4 regions of the Streptomyces sp. NPDC058001 genome follow, and region 1 is predicted to be linked to each of the others. Evidence: riboswitches for the same ligand, from Rfam matches in the RefSeq annotation. Region 1 holds a riboswitch; each other region holds the start of a gene.
What was found. Region 1 has a riboswitch for cyclic di-AMP ahead of ACFVT5_RS10010 (transglycosylase family protein). Riboswitches for the same ligand answer to the same signal wherever they lie in the genome.
Positions count from the first base shown of each region.

Region 2: it holds a riboswitch for cyclic di-AMP, as region 1 does, so the genes downstream of both, ACFVT5_RS32880 (peptidoglycan DD-metalloendopeptidase family protein) here and ACFVT5_RS10010 (transglycosylase family protein) in region 1, are expected to answer to the same signal.
Region 3: it holds a riboswitch for cyclic di-AMP, as region 1 does, so the genes downstream of both, ACFVT5_RS40350 (M23 family metallopeptidase) here and ACFVT5_RS10010 (transglycosylase family protein) in region 1, are expected to answer to the same signal.
Region 4: it holds a riboswitch for cyclic di-AMP, as region 1 does, so the genes downstream of both, ACFVT5_RS19835 (M23 family metallopeptidase) here and ACFVT5_RS10010 (transglycosylase family protein) in region 1, are expected to answer to the same signal.

Region 1 is NZ_JBHVQT010000004.1:49,083-56,287, reverse strand. Features, by position in the region: gene ACFVT5_RS10030 (SurA N-terminal domain-containing protein) at 1-425, shown strand, start outside; gene ACFVT5_RS10025 (nucleoside triphosphate pyrophosphohydrolase) at 585-1,565, shown strand; gene ACFVT5_RS10020 (cytochrome P450) at 1,562-2,830, shown strand; gene ACFVT5_RS10015 (transglycosylase family protein) at 3,006-3,974, shown strand; cyclic di-AMP (ydaO/yuaA leader) riboswitch at 4,139-4,341, shown strand; gene ACFVT5_RS10010 (transglycosylase family protein) at 4,345-5,055, shown strand; gene eno (phosphopyruvate hydratase) at 5,350-6,630, shown strand; gene ACFVT5_RS10000 (septum formation initiator family protein) at 6,765-7,205, shown strand, end outside.
Region 2 is NZ_JBHVQT010000014.1:268,264-275,468, forward strand. Features, by position in the region: gene ACFVT5_RS32870 (STM4011 family radical SAM protein) at 1-531, shown strand, start outside; gene ACFVT5_RS32875 (SGNH/GDSL hydrolase family protein) at 481-1,272, opposite strand; gene ACFVT5_RS32880 (peptidoglycan DD-metalloendopeptidase family protein) at 1,453-2,400, opposite strand; cyclic di-AMP (ydaO/yuaA leader) riboswitch at 2,405-2,593, opposite strand; gene ACFVT5_RS32885 (alpha-galactosidase) at 2,897-5,017, opposite strand; gene ACFVT5_RS32890 (tyrosine-protein phosphatase) at 5,236-6,033, shown strand; gene ACFVT5_RS32895 (DUF6126 family protein) at 6,063-6,179, opposite strand; gene ACFVT5_RS32900 (helix-turn-helix domain-containing protein) at 6,272-6,955, opposite strand; gene ACFVT5_RS32905 (aspartate aminotransferase family protein) at 7,068-7,205, opposite strand, start outside.
Region 3 is NZ_JBHVQT010000022.1:108,892-116,096, forward strand. Features, by position in the region: gene ACFVT5_RS40320 (hypothetical protein) at 1-183, shown strand, start outside; gene ACFVT5_RS40325 (LysR family transcriptional regulator) at 331-1,194, shown strand; gene ACFVT5_RS40330 (MFS transporter) at 1,417-2,607, shown strand; gene ACFVT5_RS40335 (PRC-barrel domain-containing protein) at 2,642-2,998, shown strand; tRNA gene ACFVT5_RS40340 (tRNA-Met) at 3,065-3,138, shown strand; gene ACFVT5_RS40345 (PP2C family protein-serine/threonine phosphatase) at 3,384-4,595, shown strand; cyclic di-AMP (ydaO/yuaA leader) riboswitch at 4,855-4,999, shown strand; gene ACFVT5_RS40350 (M23 family metallopeptidase) at 5,011-6,078, shown strand; gene ACFVT5_RS40355 (PrsW family glutamic-type intramembrane protease) at 6,105-7,205, opposite strand, start outside.
Region 4 is NZ_JBHVQT010000007.1:393,960-401,164, forward strand. Features, by position in the region: gene ACFVT5_RS19820 (GNAT family N-acetyltransferase) at 1-2,173, opposite strand, end outside; gene ACFVT5_RS19825 (HPr family phosphocarrier protein) at 2,391-2,672, shown strand; gene ACFVT5_RS19830 (GntR family transcriptional regulator) at 2,893-3,588, opposite strand; gene ACFVT5_RS19835 (M23 family metallopeptidase) at 3,871-4,677, opposite strand; cyclic di-AMP (ydaO/yuaA leader) riboswitch at 4,691-4,861, opposite strand; gene ACFVT5_RS19840 (M16 family metallopeptidase) at 5,086-6,453, opposite strand; gene ACFVT5_RS19845 (M16 family metallopeptidase) at 6,477-7,205, opposite strand, start outside.

The DNA.
Region 1 (7,205 bases):
TGACCCGGTCCACGCTGCACACGATGGTCCTCGACCAGGTGCTGGACCGCGCCGCCAAGGACGCAGGCGTCAGCGTCTCGCGCAAGGAGATCCAGGCGGTGCGCGGCAACCTGGAGAAGCAGGCGGGCGGCCTCAAGGCCCTGCAAACGGCCTGGTTGCAGCAGTACAACGTGCCGCCGTCGCGACTGGACGACAACCTGCGCACCGAGGTCGAGGCCCAGAAGCTCGCCCAGGCGCTCGGCATCGACATGAACACCACCGAGGGCCAGGCGGTCTTCTGGAACGCCCTGAGCAAGGCGTCCAAGCAACTCTCGATCGACCTGAACCCCCGCTACGGAGCGTGGGACGTCAAGAAGAGCGGCCGGGTGGACACGAAGACGCCATGGCTCCACGAGGTGACTGCGTCGCAGCCGACACAAGCGTGACGCCGGGGGCGCCCTGACCGGTTCCCCGGTCCGGGTGGGCTTGGCACCGCCGGTATGCCACGCGGTGGCTTGGCGCCGCCGCGGCGGATGTGAAGGGCGGGCCCTTCACACAACCCACCCGCAGGGGTCGTCCGTGGTGGTGGGTTGTACGTTCGAGCTGTGAATGTATCTGGTGCTGTTGGTCCCGGTGGGCGGGTTGTTCTGTTGACCACCAGTCATCGGGTTGCCCCCGGGCTGCTCTCCTGGGACGCCTGGCAGGTGTTGCACGGTGCCGATCAGGTGCTGTGTCGGGATCCCGGGCATCCTCAGCTTCCGTACCTTCGCGAGGCGGGCGTCACCGTCGACCTGGTCTCGCCGTCCGCGCAGGACCTCGCCGACATCGGCCCCCGGACCGTCGTCGTCCTGGCCGGTGCCGACGGTGAGTCCCGGCTCACCGATGGACTCGCCCGGCTCGCCGGTTCGGGGCGGGTCGCGATGCCCGATCTGGAGCTGCTGCCCGCCTCGTACGACCTGCCGGGCGCCCGGCTCCTCGACCTGGTCCAGGTCATGGACCGGATCCGCACCGAGTGCCCCTGGTCCTCGCGGCAGACGCACGAGGGCCTGGCGAAGTACGGGATCGAGGAGGCGTACGAACTGGTCGAGGCCATCGAGGACGGCGACCGCGACGAACTGCGCGAGGAACTGGGGGACGTCCTGCTCCAGGTCGTCTTCCACGCGCGGATCGCCGAGGAGGGCGGCCCGGACGAGGGCGACGAGCCCTTTTCCATCGACGACGTCGCCGCCGGTATCGTCGCCAAGCTGATCCACCGCCACCCGCACGTCTTCGGCGACGCCACCGCCGAGACCCCCGAGGACGTCAAGGAACACTGGCTGCGCACCAAGGCCGAGGAGAAGCAGCGCGACTCGGTGACCGACGGGGTGCCGCTGGGACAGCCAGGGCTCGCACTCGCCGCGAAGCTGGCGTCCCGCGTCCGTACCGCGGGCCTGGAGGTACCGGCGCCGGCCGGTGAGGGCATCGGGTACGACCTGCTCGCCATGGCGGTCCGCGCGGAGGCGGACGGCGTCGACCCCGAGGCCGCGCTGCGGGCCGCCGCCCGTGCCTACCGCGACGCGATCCGCGCCGCCGAGATCCCCCGGTGACCGACGCCGCACCGGAACTCTTCAGCTGGGAGTTCGCCACCGACCCGTACCCGGCGTACGCCTGGCTCAGGGAACACTCGCCCGTGCACCGCACCCGACTGCCCAGCGGAGTCGACGCGTGGCTCGTCACGCGGTACGCGGACGCCAGACAGGCGCTCGCGGACCAGCGGCTGTCGAAGAATCCCGTGCACCACGCCGAGGACGCCCCGGGCAAGAGCAGGACCGGCATCCCCGGTGAGCGCAGCGCCAATCTCATGACGCATCTGCTCAACATCGACCCGCCGGACCACACCCGGCTGCGGCGCCTGGTGTCGAAGGCGTTCACGCCGCGCCGGGTCGCCGAGTTCGCGCCCCGGGTACGGGAGTTGACGGATCAGCTGATCGACGGCTTCGCGGAGCGGGGCAGCGCCGACCTCATCCACGAGTTCGCCTTCCCGCTCCCCATCTACGCCATCTGCGATCTGCTCGGCGTCCCCCGCGAGGACCAGGACGACTTCCGCGACTGGGCGGGCATGATGATCCGTCACGGCGGCGGCCCGCGCGGCGGTGTCGCCCGGTCCGTGAAGAAGATGCGCGGCTATCTCGCCGACCTCATCCACCGCAAGCGGGAAGACCTGGGCGAGCAGGGCGACGACGACCTCATCTCCGGGCTCATCCGCGCCTCGGACCACGGCGAGCACCTCACCGAGGACGAGGCGGCGGCCCTGTGTTTCGTGCTGCTCTTCGCCGGTTTCGAAACGACGATCAACCTGATCGGCAACGGGGTCCATGCCCTGCTGCGCAACCCCCCGCAGAGGGCGCTGCTCCAGGAAAGCCTCGCGCACGGTGACACGGGACTCCTGGAGACCGGGATCGAGGAACTCCTGCGCTACGACGGGGCGGTGGAACTCGCCACCTGGCGGTACGCCACGCAGAGCCTGCGGATCGGGGGACAGGAGATTCCGCAGGGCGATCCCGTCCTGGTCGTCCTCGCGGCGGCCGACCGCGACCCCGAGCGCTTCGACGCACCGGACACCCTCGACCTCGCCCGCCGCGACAACCCGCACCTCGGATACGGGCACGGCATCCACTACTGTGTCGGCGCCCCGCTGGCCCGTCTGGAGGGCCGTACCGCCCTCGCGACCCTGCTGCGCCGCCTGCCCGATCTGCAACTCGCCGTGGAACCGGCCGACCTGAGATGGCGTGGGGGACTCATCATGCGCGGATTGCGTACCTTGCCCGTACATTTCACGCCCCGCGCGCCGGAACCCCCAGTGATCCCGTGAACCCACAGTGATCCCCGTGAACCCACCGTGAACTGACGATCCGTCACGTCTGTGACTTTCATGTGATCTGCGCTGCATCGACTTGTGACCAGCGTTCGAATCCGGCTACGTTCACGTCGACTCGGCGGTCCCCATGTGCCGCAGTCGGCCCAGTTGTCCCACGAAAGGCCACCGCATGCTCTCCGGGAACGGTCGTCACCGTCGCCCCCGCCAGGCGCCTGCCCTGGTCGTCGCGGCCGGAGTGACAGGCTCCGCCCTCGCCATCCCGCTGCTCGGCGCGACCGGCGCGCACGCCGCCGACGGCGCCGCCTGGGACCGGCTCGCGGAGTGCGAGAGCGGCGGCTCCTGGAGCGCCGATCACGGTAACGGGTACTACGGAGGATTCCAGTTCGCGCAGGAGACCTGGGAGGACTTCGGCGGTCTCGATTACGCGCCCCGCGCGGACCTGGCCAGCCGCTCCCAGCAGATCGCGGTCGCCGAGCGCGTCCTCGCGGTGCAGGGTCCGGACGCCTGGGTGAGCTGCGCCCCGATCGCCGGGCTCACCAAGGGCGGTGCGAAGGCGGACGTCGACCCGGGTGCGGCTCCCTCGGGGGCGCCGGGCAAGAGTTCCGGTTCGGCGAACGGCACCACGAAGCCGGGCAACTCGTCAGATGCGAAGAAATCGCCGGTTCCCTCCACCTCGCCCGATTCGTCCCCCACGTCCGACGGCTCCACTCCTTCCAAGGGGAAGAACCAGGACTCCACCGGCAAGACGGACAAGTCGACCGACCCCACCACCAACCCCACCAAGTTGGATGAAAACGCGGCCAGTTCCGGCAGTGGCGCGTCCGGCGACTCCTCGGCCACCGGCCGCCATCGCGGCGACGAGGCCGACGAGGGCACCGAGGACGCTGCCGCATCCCGCGCCGACGACTCCGCCGGCCGGCACGCCTCACGCGGCGAGGGTGAGCGCGGCGCGGCGGACGGCACCTACACCGTGCGGCCCGGCGACAGCCTCTGGGGCATCGCCGACAGCCATGACCTCAAGGGTGGATGGTCCGCTCTCTACGCCGGCAACAAGTCGACCGTCGGCACCGACCCGGACCTGATCCTGCCAGGCCAGAGCCTTGAACTTCTTCCCGAATCGGACACCGCACAGCGGTAGTTCGGGCCTAATGTCCGATTTGGCGAGAGTGAGAGATGGGTCTCACCGGCCTCGATCGGCTTTGAAAAAGGGCCGTTCGCATGTCTACCGTCAGGATCGCTCGCCACAGCGGGCACCGAGGGCCGTCACGCCGAATCCTGCCGACGGCCGTTCGGGAACAGTCGTCGCGTCAAGCGCCGTAGGCAGGAGCGGGGGACCCAAGGTAAGTGCCGGGCGAGGCCGCCGGCGGAGTCGCAGCAGCACCGCGACTCCGTGAGAGCGACCGCCGACCGGCTAGGGGTGAAGTCGTGCGCCAGGGGCGCACGGCCGGGCAACTCACACGGCCCGAACCCGACAGCTCACCTCGCAGGCGTCGGTGAGGGGATCTCTCATGCTGTTTTCCGGCAAGGGCAAGCACCGTCGCCCGACCACTCTCGACCGCACCACCCGTGCCGTCACGCTCGCCGGTGTCGCCGGCGCGGCCGTCGCCGCCCCGCTGATCGCGTCCGGCACCGCCTCCGCCGCCACGGCCTCCGAGTGGGACGCCGTCGCCCAGTGCGAGTCCGGCGGCAACTGGTCCATCAACACCGGCAACGGCTACTACGGCGGCGTCCAGTTCTCGGCCTCCACCTGGGCCGCGTACGGCGGCACCGCCTACGCGTCGACCGCCAACCTGGCGTCCAAGGCCCAGCAGATCGAGATAGCCGAGAAGGTACTCGCCGGACAGGGCAAGGGTGCCTGGCCGACCTGTGGCGTGGGCCTCTCCAACACCTCGTACAACGGCGGTTCGGGCAGCACGCAGCCCGCCCAGCCGGCAAAGCCCGCCCAGCCGTCGCAGGAGCAGAGCGCCCCGGCGCAGAGCCAGAGCGACCGCGCGTCCCGCTCGCAGGAGCGCACCGCCCCGAAGACCGTCGAGACCCCGACCGGCAAGACGGTCAAGAAGGGCAACGGCGAGTACAAGGTGAAGAAGGGCGACACGCTCAGCGGCATCGCCCAGGCGCACGGCGTCAAGGGCGGCTGGCAGGCGCTGTTCAAGGCGAACGACGACATCATCGACGACGCCGACCTGATCTACCCGGGCCAGCAGCTCCACCTGAGCTGACCCGAGACCGTACGGACCTCAAGGTCACACAGACCCGAGGTTCCGAGGTCCCTCACCGAAACCGCCCTCTCTCCCAGGGCCGCCCCGTTCCGGCGCGTGTACCCCCGTACGCGCCGGGGCGGGGCTCCGGTTTGTTTCGTTCAGAAACAATTTGCTCTCGGTTCTGTCCAGGAGGTGGGCGGCGGACTGGCCGATGCCCCCGGGCCCGTTAGGCTCATGTCCGCGAGGCCACGCGGCCCCGTGTACCCGCGTCACATCGTGTACCCGCGTCACATCCCATAAAAGGAGATGCTCGTGCCGTCCATCGACGTCGTCGTAGCCCGGGAAATCCTGGACTCCCGAGGCAATCCCACGGTCGAGGTCGAGGTCGGCCTCGACGACCTCAGCACGGGTCGTGCCGCCGTCCCCTCCGGTGCGTCGACCGGAGCGTTCGAGGCCCTGGAGCTTCGCGACGGAGACGCCAACCGCTACGGCGGCAAGGGTGTCGAGAAGGCCGTACTCGCCGTCATCGAGCAGATCGGCCCGGAGCTGGTCGGGTACGACGCCACCGAGCAGCGCCTCATCGACCAGGCGATGCTCGACCTGGACGCCACGCCGGACAAGTCCTCGCTCGGCGCCAACGCCATCCTCGGTGTCTCGCTCGCCGTCGCGCACGCCGCCGCCGAGGCGTCCGACCTGCCGCTCTTCCGCTACCTGGGCGGCCCCAACGCGCACCTGCTGCCGGTGCCGATGATGAACATCCTGAACGGCGGCTCGCACGCCGACTCCAATGTGGACATCCAGGAGTTCATGATCGCGCCGATCGGCGCGGAGTCCTTCTCGGAGGCGCTGCGCTGGGGCACCGAGGTCTACCACACCCTCAAGAAGGTGCTGAAGACCAAGGGCCTGGCCACCGGACTCGGCGACGAGGGCGGCTTCGCGCCGAACCTCGGCTCCAACCGTGAGGCGCTCGACCTCATCCTGGAAGCGATCAAGGAGGCCGGTTACGTACCCGGCCAGCAGATCGCCCTCGCGCTCGACGTCGCCGCCTCCGAGTTCTACAAGGAGGGCAAGTACCTCTTCGAGGGCAAGGAGCGCTCCGCCGCCGAGATGACGGAGTACTACGAGGAGCTGGTCGCGGCCTACCCGCTCATCTCCATCGAGGACCCGCTGTTCGAGGACGACTGGGCCGGCTGGCACGTCATCACCGAGAAGCTCGGCGACAAGGTGCAGCTCGTCGGCGACGACCTGTTCGTCACCAACCCGGAGCGCCTCGCCCGTGGCATCGAGGAGAACTCCGCGAACGCCTTGCTGGTCAAGGTCAACCAGATCGGTTCGCTGACCGAGACCCTGGACGCCGTCGAACTGGCCCAGCGCAGCGGCTTCAAGTGCATGATGTCGCACCGCTCCGGCGAGACCGAGGACGTCACCATCGCCGACCTCGCCGTCGCCACCAACTGCGGCCAGATCAAGACCGGCGCCCCGGCCCGCTCCGAGCGCGTCGCCAAGTACAACCAGCTCCTGCGCATCGAGGAGATCCTCGACGACGCGGCCGTGTACGCGGGCCGCAGCGCCTTCCCGCGCTACAAGGGCTGACCAAGGGCTGATCAGGGGCCGGCCCTCCTCCGGGCGCTGCTTCCCCGGTTGCTCACCCCGGCCTCCGTACGTCCCCGCACCCGGTCCCGTACCGTGTGCGGGGACGTACGTACATGACGGGGAGGCGGGACACGATGGCCGTCAAGGACCGGGACCGGTTCTCCACCGCGACCAGGCTGCGGCTGCTCGGTGAGCAGACCGCCGCGCGCGTGTACCGCTCCCAGACCAAGCGGCAGGCCCGCCGCTCCCGGCTCACCGGCCGGGCCGCGCTGCTCGCCCTGGTCCTGTGCTCCCTCGTGGTCGCGCTCGCGTACCCGATGCGGCAGTACGTGTCCCAGCGCGCCGAGATCGCCGATGTGCGGCGGCAGAAGGAGCAGGCCCGTGAGCGCGTCGAGCAGTTGCGCGACGCCAAGGCCCGCTGGCAGGACGACGCCTACGCCGAGCACCGCATCCGTGAGCGGCTGCATTATGTGATGCCCGGCGAGACCGGTTACACGGTGGTCGACCCGAGCGCCGCGGGACAGAAGCGCACCGACCGGGCCGCGGCCGACCGCCCCTGGTACACGAACGTCTGG
Region 2 (7,205 bases), on a different contig from region 1:
TGCGGTGAACTGGCCGACCGGGGCGTGCGGTTCAGCGTCGGCGTCGTCGGCCTTCCGGAGCATCTGGAGCACGCCCGGCGGCTGCGCGCGGCGCTGCCCGCGCACGTGTACCTGTGGATCAACGCGGCCGAAGGCCACACGTACACCGACGCGGAGGCCGAGCGGTGGACGACGCTCGACCCGCTGTTCCCGTACAGCCGCCACCCGCACCGCAGCGCGGGCCTGCCGTGTCGTACCGGCTCGTCGGTGATCTCCGTGGACGGCGAGGGCACCGTGCGGCGCTGCCACTTCGTCCCGGCCGAACTGGGGAACCTGTACGACGGTTCGTACCGCGCGGCGCTCGGCCCGCGCCCCTGTCCCCGTACGGCGTGCGACTGCCACATCGGGTACGTCCATCTGGAGACCCTGCCGCTGTACGACGTGTTCGCCGGGGGCGTCCTGGAACGCGTACCGGCGAACACGGTCGTGCCGCCGGGCGGTTCAGAGGGGCAGCAGGTCCGGACGCTTGGCCTCCATGTGGTCACCCGATGACTCGCCTCGCAGCCGCCGCCCGATCCACGGCACCAGATACTCACGGGCCCAGTGGATGTCGTCGCGCCGTACTTCGAGGGTGCCGCGCGGCGGTAGCGGCGGCCACGGCTGGTCGGGGTCGGCGGGCACGTCGACGCCGAGGACCTGTCCGGCGCGCAGCGCGACCCGGGTGTGCCCCTCGGGCGAGAGATGCAGCCGGTCGTCGTCCCAGGCCCGCCGGTCCTGCACGGTCCGCAGCGACCAGAGGTCGAGCACCGGACAGCCGTAGCGGTCGGCGACCGCGCGGACATGTCCGTTGTACGTGGCGATCTTCCCGCGCAAATGCTTGAGCAGGGGCACACCGCGGGTGTCGAAGCCGGTGGTCACCACGACGGTGCCGACGGCGTTCGCGAGGTCGGCGACGGCGCTTTCGAACCGCTCGGCGACCTCGTCGGGGTCGGTGCCCGGCCGGATGATGTCGTTGCCGCCCGCGGCGAAGGTCACGAGGTCGGGCGCCAGCTTCTTGGCGCGCGGTACCTGGTCCGCGACGATCTGGTCGAGGAGCTTTCCGCGGACGGCGAGATTGGCGTACCGGAAGGTGTGTTCGGGGAGTCGGTCGTCGAGAAGGACGGCGAGCCGGTCGGCCCACCCCACGAAGCCTCCGTCGGGCCCGGGGTCCCCGACCCCCTCGGTGAAGCTGTCGCCGACCGCTGCGTAGGACCTGATCGCGTCTCTGATGAAGGTTGTCGACTCTGCTGCCACAACGCCCCATCTTTCACCGGCGCGAGTGAGCTACGCCACCGTAATAAAGCCATCCCAGGGGTTGACGAAGCGTGAGAAAGACCACCGGTCAAGATTCGGCCAACCCGGAATACGCGGAAGGGTCGCATCCGCCGATGCGACCCTTCCGTGAATCCGACCGATCGAGTGGATCGAGTTCGGTCAGACGCTGACTCCGTGCGCCCGCAGATACGCCAGCGGGTCCACGTCGGATCCGTAGTCGGGCGAGGTGCGGATCTCGAAGTGCAGGTGCGGTCCGGTGACATTGCCGGTCGCGCCCGAGAGTCCGAGCTGCTGGCCGCCGGTCACGGTCTGCCCGGCCGAGACGGACAGCTGGGAGAGGTGGGCGTACTGCGAGTACTGGCCGTCGCTGTGCTGGACGACGACCTGGTTGCCGTACGCGCCGCCCCAGCCCGCCGAGACGACGGTGCCCGGACCGACGGACTTGATGGTGGTGCCGGTCGGGACGACGAAGTCGACACCGGTGTGGTAGCCGCTGGACCACATGCTGCCGGACTGGTGGTACGGCGTACCGACGGCGCCGCCGTCGACGGGCAGCGTGTACCCCGAGGCATTGCTGTCGGCGGCGTTGGTGGTCGCGCCCTGGTCGGCCGGGGCCGCGGTGTCGGCGGACGACGAGGAAGGCGCCGGCTCGGTGGACGGCGCCGCGGTGTCGTCCGACGAGGAGGACGAGGACGACGGGTCGGCCGGAGCGTCCGCGGCCTTGCCACCGATGGTCAGCTTCAGACCGGGGTGAATCAGGCTCGGGTTGTCGCCCACGGCCTCCCGGTTGTCCTCGTAGAGCTTGTGCCAGCCGCCGCTGACGCTCTGCTCCTGCGCGATCTTCGAGAGATAGTCGCCGGACTTCACGGCGTACGTCCTGACCGTGGCCGTCTTGGCGGACTTCGCCGCTTCGGCCTTCTTGACGGCGGCCTGGTCGAGGGCGACGGACTTCTCGGCGGCCACGGGTGCGGCCTGCCCGGGAGCCGCGTGGGCGCCGGTGGCGCCGATCAACGGCAGTGCGAGCGCGGCGCCACCGGTGCCGGCGACGGCGATTCCACGGGTGAGGCGCTGGGCCTTGGGACGACGGTGCTTACCCTTCGCGGGCATGACGAATTCCTCTCCGGCGCCTACGAGGTGAGCTGTCGGGTTCGGGCTGGAGATGCCCGGTCGCGCTTTCACGCGACTTCACCCCGAGCCGCTCCGGTCTCCCGATAGGGGTTCCGGATTCGGCGTACTACCTGTGGATCCCCCGCTCCTGCCAATTTCGGGTGGGTGTCCGGATTCCGGGCGGCGGCAGGATTAGGCGTCCGTCCGGATGGAGCTGGACGCTAAGCGAGCAGGAATGCCGCAGACAAGCAGAGAATTCGCAAACGCATTCCGCTTCTTGATCCTTGGTGAATTTCCCGGTCACCCTGCGTCGATGAAGGACCTTCCGGAGTACCGCAATTCCCTTGGAGCGCACGGAACATGGCCCGAGCATGATCGCCACCCACCGTCACGGATATGATCCTGCTCACTGACGCCGCCGCCATAGCGCCTTATTCCGGTTATTTCAGGGCTAGTTGGACCAGTGGCCCAGAATCCCATCAAACGCGCAATTCGGTCAGATGCGGCGTAGCCGGATGACTGTCGCGTCCAGATCGCCGCGTAGTCCGGTGCGCAGCCCGTGGTGCAGCAGGACCGCGCCTCGGTGCACGGTCCCGGTCTCCCGGCACTCGTAGGAGGCCAAGGCGTCCAGGCCGCTCAGTCGCACCGGGGCCGTCGCTTCCCCGTACTGCTGGGCCGGCAGCCAGGCGAGCACGACGACATCGTCACCGAGCACGTACTGGATCGCGCTCGGCCCGCCGGTCACCCCCTCCGGGGCCCGCAGCCGGTAGAGGTCTCCGCGCTGGACCACCGGCCTGATCTCCTTGTAGAGATCCACCCAGGTCCGCGCCTCGGCCAGTTCCTCACCGCTCCACTCCGTGAGGTCACCGCCGAGGCCGAGCACTCCGGCCATGGCGCTGACGAACCGGAAGCGGAGCGAGCTGACCCGGTCGTTGAGCTGCGTGTTCGGGCTGTCCGTGACCCAGGCCGCCATCACCCGTGCCGGATGCAGCTGGCTGAAGCCGTGCTGGATCGCGAGCCGGTCCAACGGGTCGGTGTTGTCCGAGGTCCACACCTGGTCGGTGCGCGCCATGATCCCCAGGTCGACCCGTGCGCCGCCGCCGGAGCAGGACTCGAAGGCGACACCGGGATGGGCATCGCGCAGCCGGTCCAACAGGGCGTACAGGGCGCGTACATGGGCGTTCCAGAGCTTCTGCGGGTAGGGCTCGCCCGGCCAGCCCGCGTCGGTGAAACAGCGGTTGAAGTCCCATTTCACATAGTCGATCGGGGCACTGTTCAGCAGCGCGTCGAGCCGCTCCCAGAGATACGCCTGGACGTCCTCACGGGCGAGATTGAGGATGAGCTGATTGCGGAATTCCGTCCTGGTACGTCCCGGAAAGTGCTGCACCCAGTCGGGGTGCGCCCGGTACAGCTCCGAGTCGGGGTTCACCATCTCGGGCTCGACCCAGATCCCGAACCGCATGCCCAGCGTGTGCACGTCGTCGGCGAGCGGCTTCAGCCCGGACGGGAAGCGGTCGGGGTTGGGGGTCCAGTCGCCGAGCCCGGCCCGGTCGCTGGTGCGGGACCCGAACCAGCCGTCGTCGACCACGAACAGCTCCACGCCCACCTCGGCGGCCCGCCGGGCGAGGGCGCGCTGCTGCTCCTCGGAGATACCGAAGCCGGTGGCCTCCCAGGAGTTGTAGAGCACCGGACGGTCCCGGTCCGCTTCCGGCACGACGTACGCGCGCTGGTAGGCGTGCCAGGCGCGGCTCGCGCCGCCGAATCCGCCGCCGCTCCACAGCCCGGCGAAGACAGGTGTGGTGAGCGTGGCGCCGGGCGCGAGCAGGTCCTGTCCCGCGTCGTCGTGTCCGGTGCCGCCGGTGATCTGGACGGCGCCGTCGGGCAACTCGTGCACGGCGATCCGCCAGGACCCGGACCAGGCGAGTGCGCAGCCGTAGACCTCGCCCCGCTCCTCGGTCGCCTCGCCGTCGGCGTCGAGCGCGACCCAGGGCAGATGCTGATGCCCGGTGTGCCCGCGCCGACTGCCGATGACCCGCTCCCCGTACGTCAGCTCGGAGCGCGTAAGCCGGGACTCGGCGGCCCACCGCCCGTGCAACTGCGAGAGCCGCCAGCGGTCGCGCCGGGGCAGGGTCCAGGTCGCGGAGTCGGCGCGCAGCACCTCCAGGGCGGGCGCGTCGGCGGGGCCTTCGTGGGCCAGGACGGCGGAACGCTCGACCACGTCGCCGCGCATGCCGTACCGGAGCGTGAGCAGCAGCCCGACCACCTCGTCACGGAACCGCACCTCCAGCAGGTCGCCTTCGACGGACGCGTCCCGGTAGCGCCATTCGGTGCCGCGGATCTGGTCGGTGCCGTGGGGCTGCTCGGTACGGAGGGACAGGGCGGGGCGTACGAAGCGGGGGCCGCCCTCGACGGGGTACTCCTCGCGCCCGTCGAGCGGGGCCTCGAAGGGGCGCGGGGCGGGCGGCGGTTCGGCGGCCAGGGACTCGGCGTCGGCGAGGGTGATCCGGGGGCCCCAGTGCAGATGCAGCAGGGCGTCGTCGTCCGCGACGCGGAGCGCGTAACTGCTCGTGGGCCCCGAAAGGAGCCAGGTCCGCCCGTCAGCACCGATCTCGATCATCAAACCCCCACAGATCCGAACAGGCACGCTCAGGTACGCACATCATCAAGGGCGGTCCGGGTCCGGGGCAACGCCCCTGCGGCGAGACGTTCACCTCGGCCACAGGGGGTGTCCCGGCAGGGTCGTCCCGGAGATGATTGCCCCAGGAATCCATGTCGTAGGGTCGAGAGCGCGCCACGCCGATGAGCGGCGTAGGCGGCCGACTGGGAGGAGCCCCCGTGACGCAGCAGGTCCCGTCGACAGAGCCCGAGCTGGCCGGGGTGCGCAACTTCCGCGACGTGGGCGGTCTTCCGACCGTGGACGGCCGACGGCTCCGGCAGGGGCGCCTGTTCCGCAGCGGTCATCTGGCACACGCGACCGCCGCGGACTCCGCGTTCCTGTCCACGCTGGGCCTGCACACGATCTTCGACTTCCGCAACGCGGCCGACCAGCGGCTCGAAGGCCCGGACGTGGACCTGCCCGGGGTGCGGAACGTGAACCTGCCGCTGACCGACCCGGCGGACGGCGCCGAGTTCTGGAAGATGGTCCGCGACGGCGACATCGACCAGCTGCGGTCGCTGCTCTCGGAGGGCCGGGCGGCGGACCGGATGATCGAGTCGTACCGCGCGATCATCTCCCAGCGCACCGCCGAGCACGCGCGCGTGCTGCACGCGATGGCCGAGGAGAGCGTGCCCGCGCTGATGCACTGCGCGGCGGGCAAGGACCGCGCCGGTCTTTCGATCGCGGTGACGCTGCTCGCCGTGGGCGTCGAGCGCGACGCCATCGAGGCGGACTACCTGGAGTCGAACGCCACCCACCGCCGCTACAAGGTGCACCGCAGCGGCACCGCGGCCGACGCGTACTCGCCGGAGGTCATGGAGCTGCTCAGCCCGCTGTTCGACGCCCGCGCCGAGTATCTGGCGGCGGCCTTCGACACCATCGAGCAGACCTGGGGCGGCACCGACGCGTATCTGGAGCGGGGCCTGCGGCTGACACCGGACCTGCGGGAACGGCTCCGCGCACACCTGCTCGACTGAGCCGCCCCTACGCGACCCCGCGAGCCGGGCTACTGGTTCTGCGCGCCCATCTCGAAGAGCAGGAAGATGAACGCGGCGAGCAGATGCCCGACGGCGACATAGACGATCAGCCGAATCCACAGGCCGCGCGGAAGCTTCTCCTCCATGTCGCGGCGGCGGGCAGGCGGGGGCGCGACCGGCGCGTTGGGTTCCGTGGCTTCTGCGGCTTCCGTGCCTTCCGTGGCACGCGGGAATTCCGTCATCGGGGGTCTCCCAGGGTGGGGTGGCCCGTCGCCGGGCCGAGGCACAGCGCGGCGGACGGGCTCTGCAACAGGGTGTGGACGAACAGAAGGTCGGCGCCGCTCTCGTCGGCGGCGGCGATCCGGTGCGGGGTCAGCGAGTCGAAGTGCGCGCTGTCGCCGGGCGCGAGGACCTGGGCGCTGTCGCCGAGGCGCAGCCGCAGCCGTCCTTGGAGTACGTAGAGCCATTCCTCGCCGGGGTGGACGCGCACGATGTCGCCCTGCGCCCCGTACGGGACGTGCACCCGCAGGGCCTGCATACCGCGGCCGGGGGCGCCGGCGGTCCAGTAGGTCCAGCCGCCCGCCCTGGTCGGTTCCATGGTCCCGGCGCGCACGACGGCGTCCCGGTCGGCGACGGTCTCGCCGAGCAGCTCGGACACGGTCGTACCGTAGACACGGGCGAGCGCGAGCAGCATGGGCAGCGAGGGCTGGCGCCGACCGGTCTCCAGGCGGGACAGATGGGCCGGGGACAGACCGGCGGACGCGGCGGCGGCCTCCAGGGTCAGCGAGGCGCGGTGGCGCAGCGAGCGGAGCTGCGGGGCGACGGTGGGCAGCGCGTCGGCTTCGGTCAACGGCTCCGGGACCGGTTCCGTGACCGGTTCTGGTCCCGGTCCCGGCTCGCGTGCCGCATCGGAAAGGCTCATACCTCGATTGAGCCAGAGCCGTGCCTCTCAGGCAAATTTCTTACCCGAGAGGCAAAAGGCTCCGGTACGCGACCCTGGTGCGGCTCCGGTGCGGCTCCAGCGTGGCTTCGAGCTACCGGTTGGCGACCGCCTGCTTCATCAGTGTCTTCCCGAAGTCCCACATCAGGCCACCCCCGCTGTGCGCGTCGTCCATCACAGCGGTGAACGCCTCCACGAAGCGGTCGACGTCCGCCTCGTCCAGGACCAGCGG
Region 3 (7,205 bases), on a different contig from region 1:
CACAACGCCCTCGCGCAGGCCGCCGCTCATGTGGCGGACGAGTCGGCAGGCGAGGCGTTCCGTTGTCTGATGGCCCACTACGACGTGTGCGTCGGCTGCCGCTCGGACACGGAACGCTGCGCGTGGGGACGGCAGTTGCGGCAGGCGTGGGTGGGGGTGCGGTGGTCGCGGTCGGCTGCTTGACGGCACGCGTACGCCAATCCCTGACGGCACGCTTACGCCATTCGGCGGGCGTCGCCGCGGCGCGCTGGGCGTAACCGGGCCACCTCATGCGGGACCGTTGCCGTACACGCCGTGGGATCGCGGTGGTGGTCGGAATCGGGAGCGTGGATGGATCTGCGGCAGATGGAGGTCGTCGTCGCGGTGGCCGAGGAGGGTGGCTTCACCGCGGCGGCGCAGCGGCTGGGCGTCGTCCAGTCCGCCGTGTCGAGCACCGTACGCACCCTGGAACGGGAGTTGGGCACCCCCCTCTTCGACCGCACCACACACCGCGTCTCGCTCACCCCGGCCGGCGAGGTCTTCGTACCGGCCGCCCGCAACGCGCTGCGCGCCGCGGAACAGGCGCGGGCCGCCGTCGACACCGTCCGGGGGCAGCTACGGGGACGGGTGACGGTCGGCACCATGCAGGGCGTCTGGGCCGATCTGCACCGCCCGCTCGCCGCCCTGCGCGCCGAGCACCCCGGCGTCGTGGTCCGGCTGCGGCAGGCCGCGGTGACCGACATCCGGCAGGCGCTGCGCGACGGCACCGTGGACCTGGCCGTGGTCGCCCTGGACCGACGGCAGCAGCGCGGTCTGGTGACGCGGCTGCTGGCCCGCGAGGAGATGGTCCTGGTGACGGCGCCCGAGCGTGCCGTCCGGCTCACCGGCGGCAAGGTCACGCTCGCCGAAGCCGCCCGGCTGCCCCTGGTCGACTTCACGCCCGGCTGGGCCATCCGGCTCGCCGCCGACCAGGCGTTCCGCGCCGCGTCCGTCGAGCGCGAGACCACGTTCGAGGTCAACGACATCGTCGCCGCGTCCGAACTCGTCCGGAACGACCTCGGCGGCTGCGTCATGCCCGTCTCCGTCGCCGCCCGCTTCCCCGACCTGCGGACGTACCGCTTCGAACGGCACGCGCCGCGCTGGACGGTCATGGTGGTCCGGCCGCACGGGGACCCGCCGCCCGCGGTGGCGGCGCTGCTCGGCCATATGAGCTGAGGGCACCAGGCAGGCGGTCATCTCAGGAGGGCGGCCATCTCAGTCTGAGATAACCACTATCTCGAACTATCGCGCCGACAGGGGAAGCGAGGGAGTCGTACAGGCGCTGAACGGAACATGGATCAGCAACCCTCACCCCACGTCCCCACCCGCGGCGAGACCCGTGCCGAGACCCGTGCCGAGACCCCCACGGAGACTCCCGCCGATGCGCCCACCGGTGGCATACCCGGGTGGCTGGTCGCCCTGCTCGCCGTCGCCTGCGGCATGACCGTCGCGAACCTCTACTACGCCCAGCCCCTGCTGTCCGAGCTGCGCGACGTCTTCCACCTCAGTACGACGGCGGCCGGCGGACTGATCACGCTCACCCAGGTCGGCTACGTGGTCGGCATGCTCTTCCTGGTCCCGCTCGGCGACCGCTTCGAGAAACGGCACCTGGTCACCGTGCTGCTGGTGATCACCACCGTCGCCCTCGCCGTGGCCGGTGTCGCGACCAGCTTCCCGATGCTGCTGATCGCCGCGCTCGTCGCCGGAGCCACCTCCGTCGTCGCCCAGATCCTGGTGCCCTTCGCCGCGAGCCTCGCCCCCGACGAGATCCGGGGCCGCATCGTCGGCCGGGTGATGAGCGGCCTGCTCACCGGCATCCTGCTCTCCCGCACGGTCAGCAGCCTGGTCTCCGACGTGGCCGGCTGGCGTGTGGTGTTCCTCGGCTCGGCGGTCCTGATGGCGCTCCTCGCCGTGGCGCTGCGCCTTGCCCTGCCCCGGCAGGAGCCGACGACCGACGTGCCGTACGCCCAGGTGCTGCGCTCCACGGTCCGCCTCGCCCGCACTCACCCCGTGCTGCTGCGCCGTGGGCTGTACCAGGCGGCCATGTTCGGCGCGTTCAGCGCCTTCTGGACGACGATCTCGTACGTCCTCACGGGTCCCGGATTCCACTACTCCGCCATCGGCGTCGGCCTCTTCGCGCTGGTCGGCGCGGGGGGCGCGGCCATCGCGCCGTTCGCGGGCCGCTGGGCCGACCGCGGCCTGGTGCGTCCCGTGACGGGTGTCGCCTTCGTGGTCGCGGCGGTGGCGTTCGCGCTCGCGGGCTTCGGGCAGCACAACATCGTGCTGATCGGGCTCGCCGCGATCCTCCTCGACATGGCCGTGCAGACCACGCTGATCCTGGGCCAGCACACCATCTACGAACTCGACGCCGGCGCCCGCGCCCGGCTGAACAGCGCCTTCATCGCCACCTTCTTCATCGGCGGCGCCCTCGGCTCCGAATTCGGCTCGATGGCGTACCACGCGGCCGGCTGGACCGCCGTCACCCTCCTGGGCGCCGCCCTGCCGGTCCTCGCCTTCCTGTACTGGCTGACCGAGCGGCGGACGCGGTGGATGTCCGGTAGCTCGGCGGGGCGGGCGGAGGCACACTGAGAAAACCGGTAGGGGCCTCGCGAAGGGATCCGCGATGATCGAGGTGAGCGACATCCGAGAGTGGCGCGGTTACGCCGTCGACGACCGCGACGGACACAAGATCGGCACCCTCGAAGGGGTGTACGTGGACACCCGTACCGACGAACCGGCCATGGCCACCGTCCGTACCGGGCTTCCGACCCGCTACCGCCTGGTCTTCGTACCGCTGAACGCGGCGACCGTCGGACCCGGCTACGTCAAGGTCAACTACGACCGGTCCCTGGTGAAGGACAGCCCCTCCATGGGCACCGACGACGTCCTCCCCGCCGACCAGGAGCAACCGATCTTCCAGCACTACGGCATGCCCTACACCCCTGGCGCGGCAGGCGAACGGCAACTCGCCCGCCGCTGACCCGGCCGCCCCTGACCGTGGGTGGCGTGGGTGGTCGCTCGCATGGCGTATAGTTGTGTTTACCGACGCGGGGTGGAGCAGCTCGGTAGCTCGCTGGGCTCATAACCCAGAGGTCGCAGGTTCAAATCCTGTCCCCGCTACTCAAGGTCGAAGGCCCGGAGGCGTCAGCTTCCGGGCCTTCGGCGTTGTCCGGCCCCCTCACCCGGTCGGCCCGTACCGGCTCGCCCCCCGCCCCGGCTACGGGAAATCTGGTGGGGTGCGATGACGGGCGTGACAGCGGTACGGCGGAGGCGGCGGGAGATGACCGGTGGCGCAGCCAGGCGGACACAACGGTGAGCAGGGAGGCCGTGACCCCGCCGAACCCGAGCCCGGCACGGAGCGCGGCATGGAGCGCGGTACGGAATCCGTCCCCCGCGCCCGCCCCGAGGCTCCCCCCGTGCCGCCCCGGCCGTCCGGCGACTTCGTCCCCGGCACCTTCGACCCCCCGGCCGACCCCGCCAAGGAGCAGCGGGGCCCCGCCCGACACCGCCGCGCGACGCCCGCCCGCGGCTTCGTACGCTCCCTGCCCTGGCTCCTCATCGCCGGCGGACTGCTGTTCGACGCGCTGACCCCGCCGCAGTTCACGGCCGCCCCGCTGTTCGCCGCGGCCCCCCTCGCCGCCGCCCCCTTCTACGGCCTCGGCGCCACCGTCATCGCCGGCACCCTCGCCTCCCTCGCCGTGCTGGGCCTCCGCTCGTTCCGCGGCAATGTGACCCATGTCGAGGGCTTCACGGAGATCGTCACGATCGTCACCGTCGCCGTGCTCGCCCTCCTCATCAACACCCTCGTACGCCGCAGCGACGCCCAGCTCGCCAGCGCCCGCGAGATCGCCGAGGCCGCACAGCGCGCCGTGCTGCCCGTACCGGCCGAGCGGATCGGCGGATTCGACGTCGCCGCGCGGTACGAGGCGGCGCAGGCCGACGCCTTCATCGGGGGAGACCTGTACGCGGTCCAGGACACCCCGCACGGGGTCCGCGTGATAGTCGGCGACGTACGGGGCAAGGGGATGGGCGCGGTCGCGGCCGTCGCCGTGGTCATCGGCGCGTTCCGCGAGGCCGCCGAACAGGAGGGCAGCCTGGAGGCCGTGGCGCAGCGCCTGGAACGCGCCCTGGAGCGCGAGGGGACCCGGCGGCGCGGTATCGACGACTTCGAGGGCTTCACCACGGTCCTGCTCGCGGAGATCCCGCACGGCGAGGACATCGTGCGGATCGTCAACCGGGGCCACCCCGAGCCCCTGCTGCTGCACGCCGACGGAGGGCTGCGCGTGCTCTCGCCGGCCCAGCCCGCGCTGCCCCTCGGCATGACCGACCTCGGTAGCTGGCCCGACCGGGCCGACGAGGCGCACTTCCCGTACGGCGCGACGCTGCTCATCTACACCGACGGACTGTCCGAGGCGCGCGACGGGGAAGGGATCTTCTACGATCCCGCCGAGCGGCTGCGGGGCCGCACCTTCCCGGGGCCCGGCTCCCTGCTGACCACCGTCGCCCGCGAGGTACGGGAACACACGGGCGGCGGCAGCACGGACGACATGGCCCTCATCGCCCTGCGGAGACCCTGACGGACCCTGACGGGCTCCATATCACCAAGGGTGATCGAACGGCAGCCCTCCGCATAACAAGTGACGAACTATCAGCTGACGGTGACGTCAGGAAACCTCTCGATGTGCCGTCAACTCGCCCGGTTCCGGCCCGCCGTGTCCCGTTAAGTCCAGGCCAAGGCCCTTAACGATCAACAGGAACCGCTTGGAATCCGGCCCCGCCGTCTATTAACGTTCGATAACGCAGCGCGGTCGTCCCAGCCGTCACAAGAGGCGGCTCCGTGCGCACGCGCCGAATCCCGCAAGGGAACCGGGGAACCACTACTTGGGGTGAATCGGGCGTCCTTTCTCGCGAAGGACGCCGGTAGGAGACCTTCCTGCTCCGAACCCGTCAGCTAACCCGGTAGGCGAGAAGGAAGGAAAGGAGTGCGCCTCAGTGGCGTCCAACCCGCCTGCCCCCGAAACCTCACCTCTCCCGAAGGTCTTCGACCCTTTCGGCACCGCGTTCGGCCCGCCCGTCGCGGAGGAGGAGCGGGGGCAATGGAATCCCACTGAGGAGTCCATACGACCCGTACGCGGCAGGCACCGCGTCGCCAAGCAGCGCGGCGGACTCGCGCGCAGCTCCACGGTGCTCGGCGTCGGCGTGATCGCCGCCGTCGGCGCGGGCGGCATCGCCACCGCGCAGGGCGGCAAGCCGCCCGTCCATATCGCCATGCCGGACCTGTCGGCGGTCACCGACTCGCTCCCGGACGCCAAGTCCCTGCCGGGCGTGGGCGCTCTCATCGCGGACGACTCCGCCCCGGCGCAGACCGTGGCGGCGCCCCTCACCGGCGCGGGCATCACCACGACCGAAGCCCAGCAGGGCACCACCGACGCGGGCGAGGCACTGCGCGCACGGATCATGGAGCAGGCCGAGCAGCAGCAGGACCAAGCCGACACCGCCGAGCGGGTCGCCGCCGAGGAGGCCGCCGCCAAGAAGGCAGCCGCGGACGCTGCCGCCGAGCAGGACAAGGCGAAGGCCGAGGCCGCCGCCGCGAAGAAGAAGGCGGAGGCCGAGGCCAAGGCCAAGGCGGAGAAGGAGCGCCTGGCCAAGCTCGCGAAGACCTTCGCCCTCCCCACCTCCGCGTACACGATCACCTCGACCTTCGGCGAATCCGGTTCGCTCTGGTCGTCCGGCCAGCACACCGGACTCGACTTCGCGGCCCCCACCGGCACCCCGATCAAGGCGGTGCACGGCGGGACCGTCACGGAGGCGGGCTGGTCCGGCTCGTACGGCTACCGCACGATCCTCACGCTCGACGACGGCACCGAGGTGTGGTTCTGCCACCAGTCGTCCATCAGCGTCAGCGTCGGCCAGAAGGTCACCACGGGCGAGGTCATCGGCCGGGTGGGCGCCACCGGCAATGTCACCGGGGCGCATCTCCACCTGGAGGTCCACCCGGGCGGCAGCAGCACCGGGATCGACCCGATGGCGTGGCTGCGGAGCAAGGGCCTCAACCCCTGACGGTCCCTGATGACGGCCCCGGCGGCCTAGGTTTGGTACGGGTTGTAGCCGGGGTACGGGTGCGGGTTCCCGTACGGGTGTGGCTGCGGGGTCGCGTACGGCTGCGCGGCCTGCCCGTACGGCTCGTGCGGCGGTGGGTGAGGCCCGTACCTCTGTGGACCCTGCCACTGCTGCGGTAGGGCCCACAGCGGTACGCGCGGTGCCGTGGTCTGCGCCGCGTGGGTCAGCGCCGGCCGCGCCGCGTCCCGCCGTGACCAGAGGGCGCCCAGGAGTTCCCGTTCCCGTACGGCGAAGTCGGCACCCGCGCGCCCGCGCAGGGCCCGGTGCCGCAGGAACGCCAGCGAGGTCGCGTACGCCTCGTACTCCGCGACCGCGCGCGCCGCTGCCTTGCCCTGGGTGCGGGTCGCGTACGCGCGGGCGAGGCGGCGGGCGCGCATCGAGCCGAGCGCGAAGGGCTCCGCCGGGGTCAGCCAGCCCGCCGCCGCGTACGCGGGCAGTTCGGCGCGGACCGTGCGCAGTTCCCGCTGGCGGGTCCAGATCACCAGCCAGGTCAGCAGCCCGAACGCGGGCACCATGAACACCCCGTAGACCGCGAGGAAGCCGAAGTCGCCGAGGGTCGAGGAGCCGTTCCACAGCGCGTGCGTGCCCATCGCGAGCAGCAGCCCGGTGATCGGAAGCAGGACCCGGCGCATCCGTTGACGGTCCGCCGAGAGGGCCGCGATGCCGAAGCCGATGCCGGTCAGCACGGTGAAGAGGGGGTGCGCGAACGGCGACATCACCACCCGTACGAAGAAGGTCGCCACCGTGACCGACGCGAGGCCGCGGTCGCCGCTGAGCTGGTCGGTGCCGAAGGCGGTGCCGAGGTAGAGGATGTTCTCGGTGAACGCGAAGCCGGTGGCGGTGATCCCGGCGATCACCACACCGTCGACGATGCCGGTGAAGTCGCGTCGGCGGAACAGGAAGATCAACAGGATCGCGGCTGCCTTCGCGGACTCCTCGACGATCGGCGCTATGACCGTGGCGCCGAGGGTGTCCGCGCCGGTCGGGTCGGCGGTCGCGGTGGCGATCCAGCGGGTGGCGAAACTGTTCGCGACGATCGCGATCAGCGCTGCGGCACAGGCGCCCCA
Region 4 (7,205 bases), on a different contig from region 1:
GCACTTTCCCGGGTTCGGCGGCATCGCGCCGCCACTGCGCGTACTTGACGGCTTCGCCGAGCGCGTGAACGGCCCGCTCGGCGGCGGGATAGGCGGGAAGCCGCACGTAAACGCTTACGTCGGCATCCACCGCCACGTCCGTCTCCGCCACGTCCGTCTCCGTCACGCCGGTCTCCGTCACGGGCACATGCCCCGCTTCTCTCGTGGGCAGCCCGCTGTCCGATGGCAGTGAAGTACCGGACGGAGGGGCAACGGGATGCACACCCGCGCGCCCTCCGGCCGATGCCTCCGGTCCCGTCCCGCTCGCCGCGGCAAGCGCCTCCGCCAATCCCCCCAACTCCACATGCACCACAGCCACGGGCTTCCCCGGATACGCCCCGGCGGCAGCCCGCAGCGCGTCGGCCAACTCCTCGTCACCGACCACACCGTCCACGCCCTCACCCACCCGGGGCATCGCGGTCACCACCACCGCGTCGGACGCCCGGTCCGCCAACGCCTCGCACAGCGCGTCATGGAAGTCCCCGGGAGTCGCCGCCGTGGTCAGATCCCGGGGCCGCAGCGGGCGCAGCCCTTCGGCGAGACACGCGTCGTACGTGAGCAGCCCCAGCGACTCGGAGTTCCCGAGGATCGCGACGCGGGGCCCGCGCGGCAGCGGCCGGCCCGCGAGCAGCAGGCCCACGTCGACCAGTTCGGTGATGGTGTCCACGCGGACGACTCCGGCCTGCCGCAGCAGCGCGGACACGGTCGCGTGCGGCAGCCGGGTCGCGGGCACGGCGTGCCCCAGGGGCGCGACACCGCTGTGCCGCGCGCCCTGCACCACGACGAGGGGTTTGGCGGCGGCGGTCCGCCGGGCGAGCCGGGTGAACTTGCGCGGGTTGCCGATGGATTCGAGGTACATGAGGGCGACATCGGTGTCCAGGTCCTCGTACCAGTACTGGAGCACGTCGTTCCCGGACACGTCGGCGCGGTTGCCCGCCGCGACGAAGGTCGACACACCCATGGCGCCGGTCACTCCCCCGCCGCGCCGGTGCAGCCGGGCGAGCAGGGCGATACCGATGGCGCCGGACTGGGCGAACAGGCCGATCCGTCCCGCGCGCGGCAACTCGGGCGCGAGGGACGCGTTGAGGAGGATCCCAGGGGCGGTGTTGATCACGCCGAAGGCATTGGGACCGATGAGGCGCATGCCGTAGGAGCGGACCTGGCGTACCAGTGCGCGCTGCCGTTCCCTGCCCCCGTCGCCGCTCTCCGCGTATCCGGCGGAGATCACGACGAGCCCCCGCACCCCGTGCGCCCCGCACGCGTCGACGGCCTCGGGCACCTGCGGCGCGGGCACGGCGACCACGGCGAGGTCGACGCTCTCCGGGATCTCCGGCAGCGAGCGGTGCGCGGGCACCCCGTCGAGTTCCGTGAGGTCGTCGGGAAACGCCTTGTTGACGGCGTACAGGCGCCCTGTGAAGCCGCCGGAGACGAGGTTGTTCAGGAGGCTGCGGCCGACGCCGCCGGGGGTCCGCCCCACGCCGATCACGGCGACCGATCCCGGCCGCAGCAGCCGCTGCACGGACCGTGCCTCGGCGCGCTGCTCGCGGGCGCGCTGCACGGCGACCGACGCCTCGGTGGGTTCGAGGTCGAACTCCAGGCGGACGACACCGTCCTCGAAGCTGCGCTTCTGCTGGTACCCGGCGTCCGTGAACACCTTGATCATCTTGTTGTTGGCGGGCAGTACCTCTGCGGCGAAGCGGCGGATGTCCCGTTCACGGGCGACGGCCGCGATGTGTTCGAGCAGCGCGGAGGCGACGCCACGGCCCTGGTGCGCGTCCTGGACCAGGAAGGCGACCTCCGCCTCGTCGGCGGGCGCGGTGGCGGAGAGGCCGTTCGCGTCGATGCGGTCGTAGCGTACGGTGGCGATGAACTCGCCGCCCACCGTGGCCGCGAGTCCCACCCGGTCCACGAAGTCGTGGTGGGTGAAGCGATGAACGTCCTTGTCCGACAGGCGTGGGTACGGTGCGAAGAAGCGGTAGTACTTCGACTCGTCCGAGACCTGCTCGTAGAAACTGACCAGCCGGTCGGCGTCATCAACGGTGATGGGCCTGATCCGCGCGGTGCCGCCGTCACGCAGCACCACGTCCGCCTCCCAGTGCGAGGGGTACGTATGCCGGTCGTCCGGGTTCCGCATGGGGCCAGCGTACGGGTCGCGGCACCGGAAGGTGCGGGGCAGGCTGAGGGGATCGCGAGGGCTGCCGTTCGGTGCGGTCGGCGGCCGGGTGCGGTCCCGGTGGCATCCTGGTGCGGTCCCGGTGGCGTCCGGGTTCTGCCCGGGTCGGAACGGGTCACGTCCGGCGGTATGGGACACTGGTCTAGACAACCATGAGACATCTGAAGGGCAGCATCACATGGCTGAGCGCCGCGTCAACGTCGGCTGGGCGGAGGGCCTTCACGCCCGCCCCGCCTCTATCTTCGTCCGCGCGGCCACGGCCGCCGGCGTCCCCATGACGATCGCCAAGACCGGCGGCGACCCGGTCAACGCCGGCTCCATGCTCGCGGTCCTGGGTCTGGGTGCCCAGGGCGGCGAGGAGATCGTCCTGTCCTCCGAAGCCGATGGCGCGGACGCCGCGCTCGACCGGCTCGCGAAGCTGGTCTCCGAGGGTCTTGAGGAGCTTCCCGAGACCGTCTGAGGTCCCGTGATTCGGGTGGGTGTGCGTCAATTCGGGTGGTGGTGTGCGTCGCTTCGGCGGACACCACCACTTTTCTTTGCCGCCACGTAAGCGCGCGACCCCCAACTTCGGGGCCGCGAAATATCGTGCACCCGCGAAATACGGGATACGGGAATATGGAAATAAGGGCAGCACAAAGCCGCCTCCTCGAATTTCCCTCTCTTTGTATACGGCCCCTTTGTTACTGGCAGGCGCTTGCCGTGTTTACGGCATGTTGCGAGGTCCTCACGCGGTCGCCGAGTGCGGTACGTCCCGGGAATCGCCACCGGTGTGACGGGACCGAGCGCTCCGTGTGCACGGTCATCAGTGCCCGCGCCCGCTCGCCGTCGCCCCGGGCCACCGCATCGACGATCGCGCCGTGCTCCGACCACGCGTCGGCGGGGTGCGCCGAGGGCTCGACGGTGTACATCCAGGCGATCTTGTGCCTGAGCTGGGTGAGCAGCGCGGTGAGGCCCTGGCTGCCGGACGCCTGGGCCAGCGTCTCGTGGAACCAGCCGCTGAGCGAGCGCAGATCCTCGCTGGTCCCGCTCCTGGCCCGCTCCTGACCGAGCCTCACCAGGCCGCGCAACACCTTGAGATGGGCCTCCGTGCGGCGCTGTGCCGCACGCGCCGCGCCGAGCGGTTCGAGGAGCACCCGGATGTCCAGGAGGTCGGCCGCCTCCTGCTCGGTGGGCTCCGCGACACAGGCGCCCGCGTGCCGCCGGGTGACGACGAAACCCTCGGCCTCCAGGGTCCGCAGCGCCTCGCGTACGGGGACCCGCGAGACTCCGTAGCGGCGCGCGAGCACTTCTTCGGTGAGCCGGCTGCCCCGCGCGTGCGCGCCGCTGACGATGTCGTCCCGGATGGCCGTGCATACCGAGTGCGCGGGAATGCGCATGACCGGACCTCCGCCTTAATCCCCGCGAAACGCGGTCGATCGACACCTGTTCTGCGACTCTATTGCAGGGTGCCTGAATTTCCGACGGTGGACCGGATCCCGGGGATATTTTTTGGACAAGCGGGGGTGCGGAACGCCGAAAGCCCCGGCATGGGCCGGGGCTTTCGGGACGTTCTGTGGCGGTCACCGGTCAGGTCTGCGCCGGGGGGCTCGCGTCAGATCCGCGCCGGAGACTTCGCAGGTTCGCTCAGGGGCTTCGGAGGCGGGCTCCAGAAGCCGGCTTCAGAGGCTGACGCCGTGTGCCCGGAGGTACGCGACCGGGTCGAGGTCGGAGCCGTACTCCGGGCTCGTACGGGCTTCGAAGTGCAGGTGCGGTCCGGTGACGTTGCCGGTGGCGCCCGAGAGGGCTATCTGTTGGCCCGGTGTCACGGTCTGCCCGACGGAGACGCCGACGGACGACAGGTGGCCGTACTGGGTGTACGTGCCGTCGTGCATCCGGATGACGATGTTGTTGCCGTAGGCGCCGCCCCAGCCCGCTTCGACGACCGTGCCGGAGCCGACCGCGCGTACGGGGGTGCCGGAGGCGGCGTGGAAGTCGACGCCGGTGTGGCTGCCGGACGACCAGACGGAGCCGCCCGACTGGTAGCCGGTCGACACGTACGAACCGGCGATCGGGGTCACATAGGCGGTCAGTCGCTTGCGCTCGGCCTCACGCGCGGCGCGCTGCTTGGCCTCGCGTTCCTTCTTGGCCTTCGCCTCGGCCTTGCGCTTCTCCTCGGCGGCTGTCTTCTTCGCCTCGGCCTCCGCCTGACGCTTGGCGGCGGCCTCGTCGGCCGCCTGACGCTGGGCCGCGGCCTGCTCGTCGATCTTCTCGGCGAGCGAGGTGCCGATGGCGACGGCCTGGGTGAGGCCGGTGTCAGCGGGAAGGGAGTCGTCGGCGGCGAGTGCGGGGGCGGCGAGGCTCCCGATGACGCCGGTGGTGGTGAGGGCGGCGACGCCGGCCACGCTCACGGTGGTGCGGGTGAGACGGCTGGGACGGCGGTGCTTCCCGGTGGCACGGCGAGTGCCGGTGGCGCGAGTGAACGCCATGAAGTGGCTGATCCTTTCCTTCCTTCTCGCCTACCGGGTTAGCTGACGGGTTCGGAGCAGGAAGGTCTCCTACGGGCCCCCTGCGCGCGTGCGCGCGCCGGGCGTCCGATTCACCCCGGGGGACATGGTGTGGGTCCCCGGCTCCCCTGGCTCGCGCCGTACGGGGACTCGGCGATGACTGTCCGGTGCCACGGCCGTGGCGTACTGCCCGACGAACAGCCGGACCGACGCTAAAGGGGACATCTGCCAATCAACAAACGGATCACCGCTTTTGTAGCGCATGCCACAGGTCAGACACCAACGTCCTTGCCATTTCGGACATATGAGGACCCCGAGGACCCCGAGGACCCCGGTGGCTCGGGAGTCGCCTCGGGAGTCATCAGGGTCCTCACGCGCGCGGTACGCCGATCAGCCGTGGACGACGGTGACTTCGCCGATACCGAGGGCCTTGACGGGCTCCTCGATCTCGGACGCGTCCCCCACCAGCACGGTCACGAGCCGGTCCACCGGGAACGCGTTGACGACGGCCGCCGTCGCTTCCACGGTGCCCGTCGCGGCGAGCCGGTGGTACAACTCCGCCTGGAAGTCGTCCGGGAGGTGCTGCTCGACCTGGTCGGCCAGCGTGCCCGCGACGGACGCCGCCATCTCGTACTTGAGCGGCGCGACGCCCACCAGGTTCTGCACGGCGACATCCCGCTCCGCGTCCGTGAGCCCCTCGTCGGCGAGGGTGCGCAGCACCTTCCACAGGTCGTCGAGCGCGGGGCCGGTGGACGGCGTGTCCACGGAGCCGGAGATGGCGAGCATCGCCGCGCCCGTGCCGTCCGCCGCGGAACGCAGCACCTGGCTGAACGCGCGCACGCCGTAGGTGTAGCCCTTCTCCTCGCGCAGGACGCGGTCCAGGCGCGAGGTGAGGGTGCCGCCCAGGCAGTACGTACCGAGGACCTGCGCGGGCCATACGCGGTCGTGCCGGTCCGCGCCGACGCGCCCGATGAGGAGCTGCGTCTGCACGGCGCCGGGCCGGTCCACGATGATCACACGGCCGGTGTCGTCGGCGGTCACCGGCGGCATGGGACGCGGCTGCGCGGTGCCGCCCGTCCAGGCGCCGAGGGTGTCCGCGAGAACCGCGTCCACATCGGTGCCCGCGAGGTCGCCCACGACCACCGCGGTGGCTGTCGCGGGGCGTACGTGCTTCTCGTAGAAGGCGCGGACGGCGGCCGAGTCGATCGCGGCGACGGTCTCCTCGGTGCCCTGGCGCGGACGCGACATGCGCAAGGCCGCCGGGAACAGTTCCTTGGAGAGTTCCTTCGCGGCCCGCCGGGCCGGGTTGGCGGTCTCGTGCGGGATCTCGTCCAGGCGGTTGCGGACGAGCCGCTCGACCTCGCTGTCGGCGAACGCGGGCGCGCGCAGGGCGTCCGCGAGCAGCCCGAGTGCCTTCGGCAGTCGGGAGACGGGGACTTCGAGGGACAGGCGTACGCCCGGGTGGTCGGCGTGCGCGTCGAGCGTCGCGCCGCAGCGCTCCAGCTCGGCGGCGAAGTCCTCGGCCGAGTGCTTGTCGGTGCCCTCGGAGAAGGCCCGCGCCATGATCGTACCGACGCCGTCGAGCCCGCTCGGCTCGGCGTCCAGCGGGCTGTCGAGCAGCACCTCGACGGCGATGACCTGCTGGCCGGGGCGGTCGCAGCGCAGGACCGTCAGGCCGTTGCCGAGGGTCCCGCGCGTGGGGGCCGGGAAGGCCCACGGCTTGGCCTCGCCGGCCTGCGGCTGGGGGTGGAATTCCATGGTCACGGTGGGCTGGGCCTCGGTCACTTGGCCGCCTCCTCTGCGGTCTGGTCGGTGTCGCCGGCGTTCTGGCCAGTCGCCTCTGTGGCCTCTGTGGCCTCAGCGGCCTCTGTGGCCTCTGTGGCCTCAGCGGCCTCTGTGGCCTCTGTGGCCTCAGCGGCCTCTGTGGCCTCTGTGGACTCGGTGGCCTCTGTGGGCTCGTAGACCAGCACCGCGCGGTTGTCGGGGCGCAGACGGGCCTTCGCGACCGCCTGGACCTCGTCCACGGTGATGTCCAGGACCCGCTCGACGGCCGTCAGGGCGAGCTGCGGGTCGCCGAACAGGACCGCGAACCGGCACAGTTCGTTCGCGCGTCCGGAGACCGTGCCCAGCCGGTCCAGCCACTCGCGCTCCAACTGGGCCTGCGCACGCTCCATTTCCTCGGGCGTCGGGCCTTCGGCGGCGAAGCGGGCCAGCTCCTCGTCCACGGCGGCCTCGATGACGGGGACCTCCACGTCGGCGGAGGTCTTCACGTCCAGCCAGCCGAGGGACGGCGCGCCCGCGAGGCGCAGCAGCCCGAACCCGGCCGCCACGGCGGTACGGTCACGGCGTACCAGGCGGTTGTAGATACGCGAGGAGTCGCCGCCGCCGAGGAGGGTGAGCGCCAGGTCGGCCGCGTCGCACGCGCGCGTACCGTCCTCCGGCAGCCGGTAGGCGGCCATCAACGCGCGCGAGGGGACCTCTTCCTCGACGACCTCGCGCAGTTCCTCGCC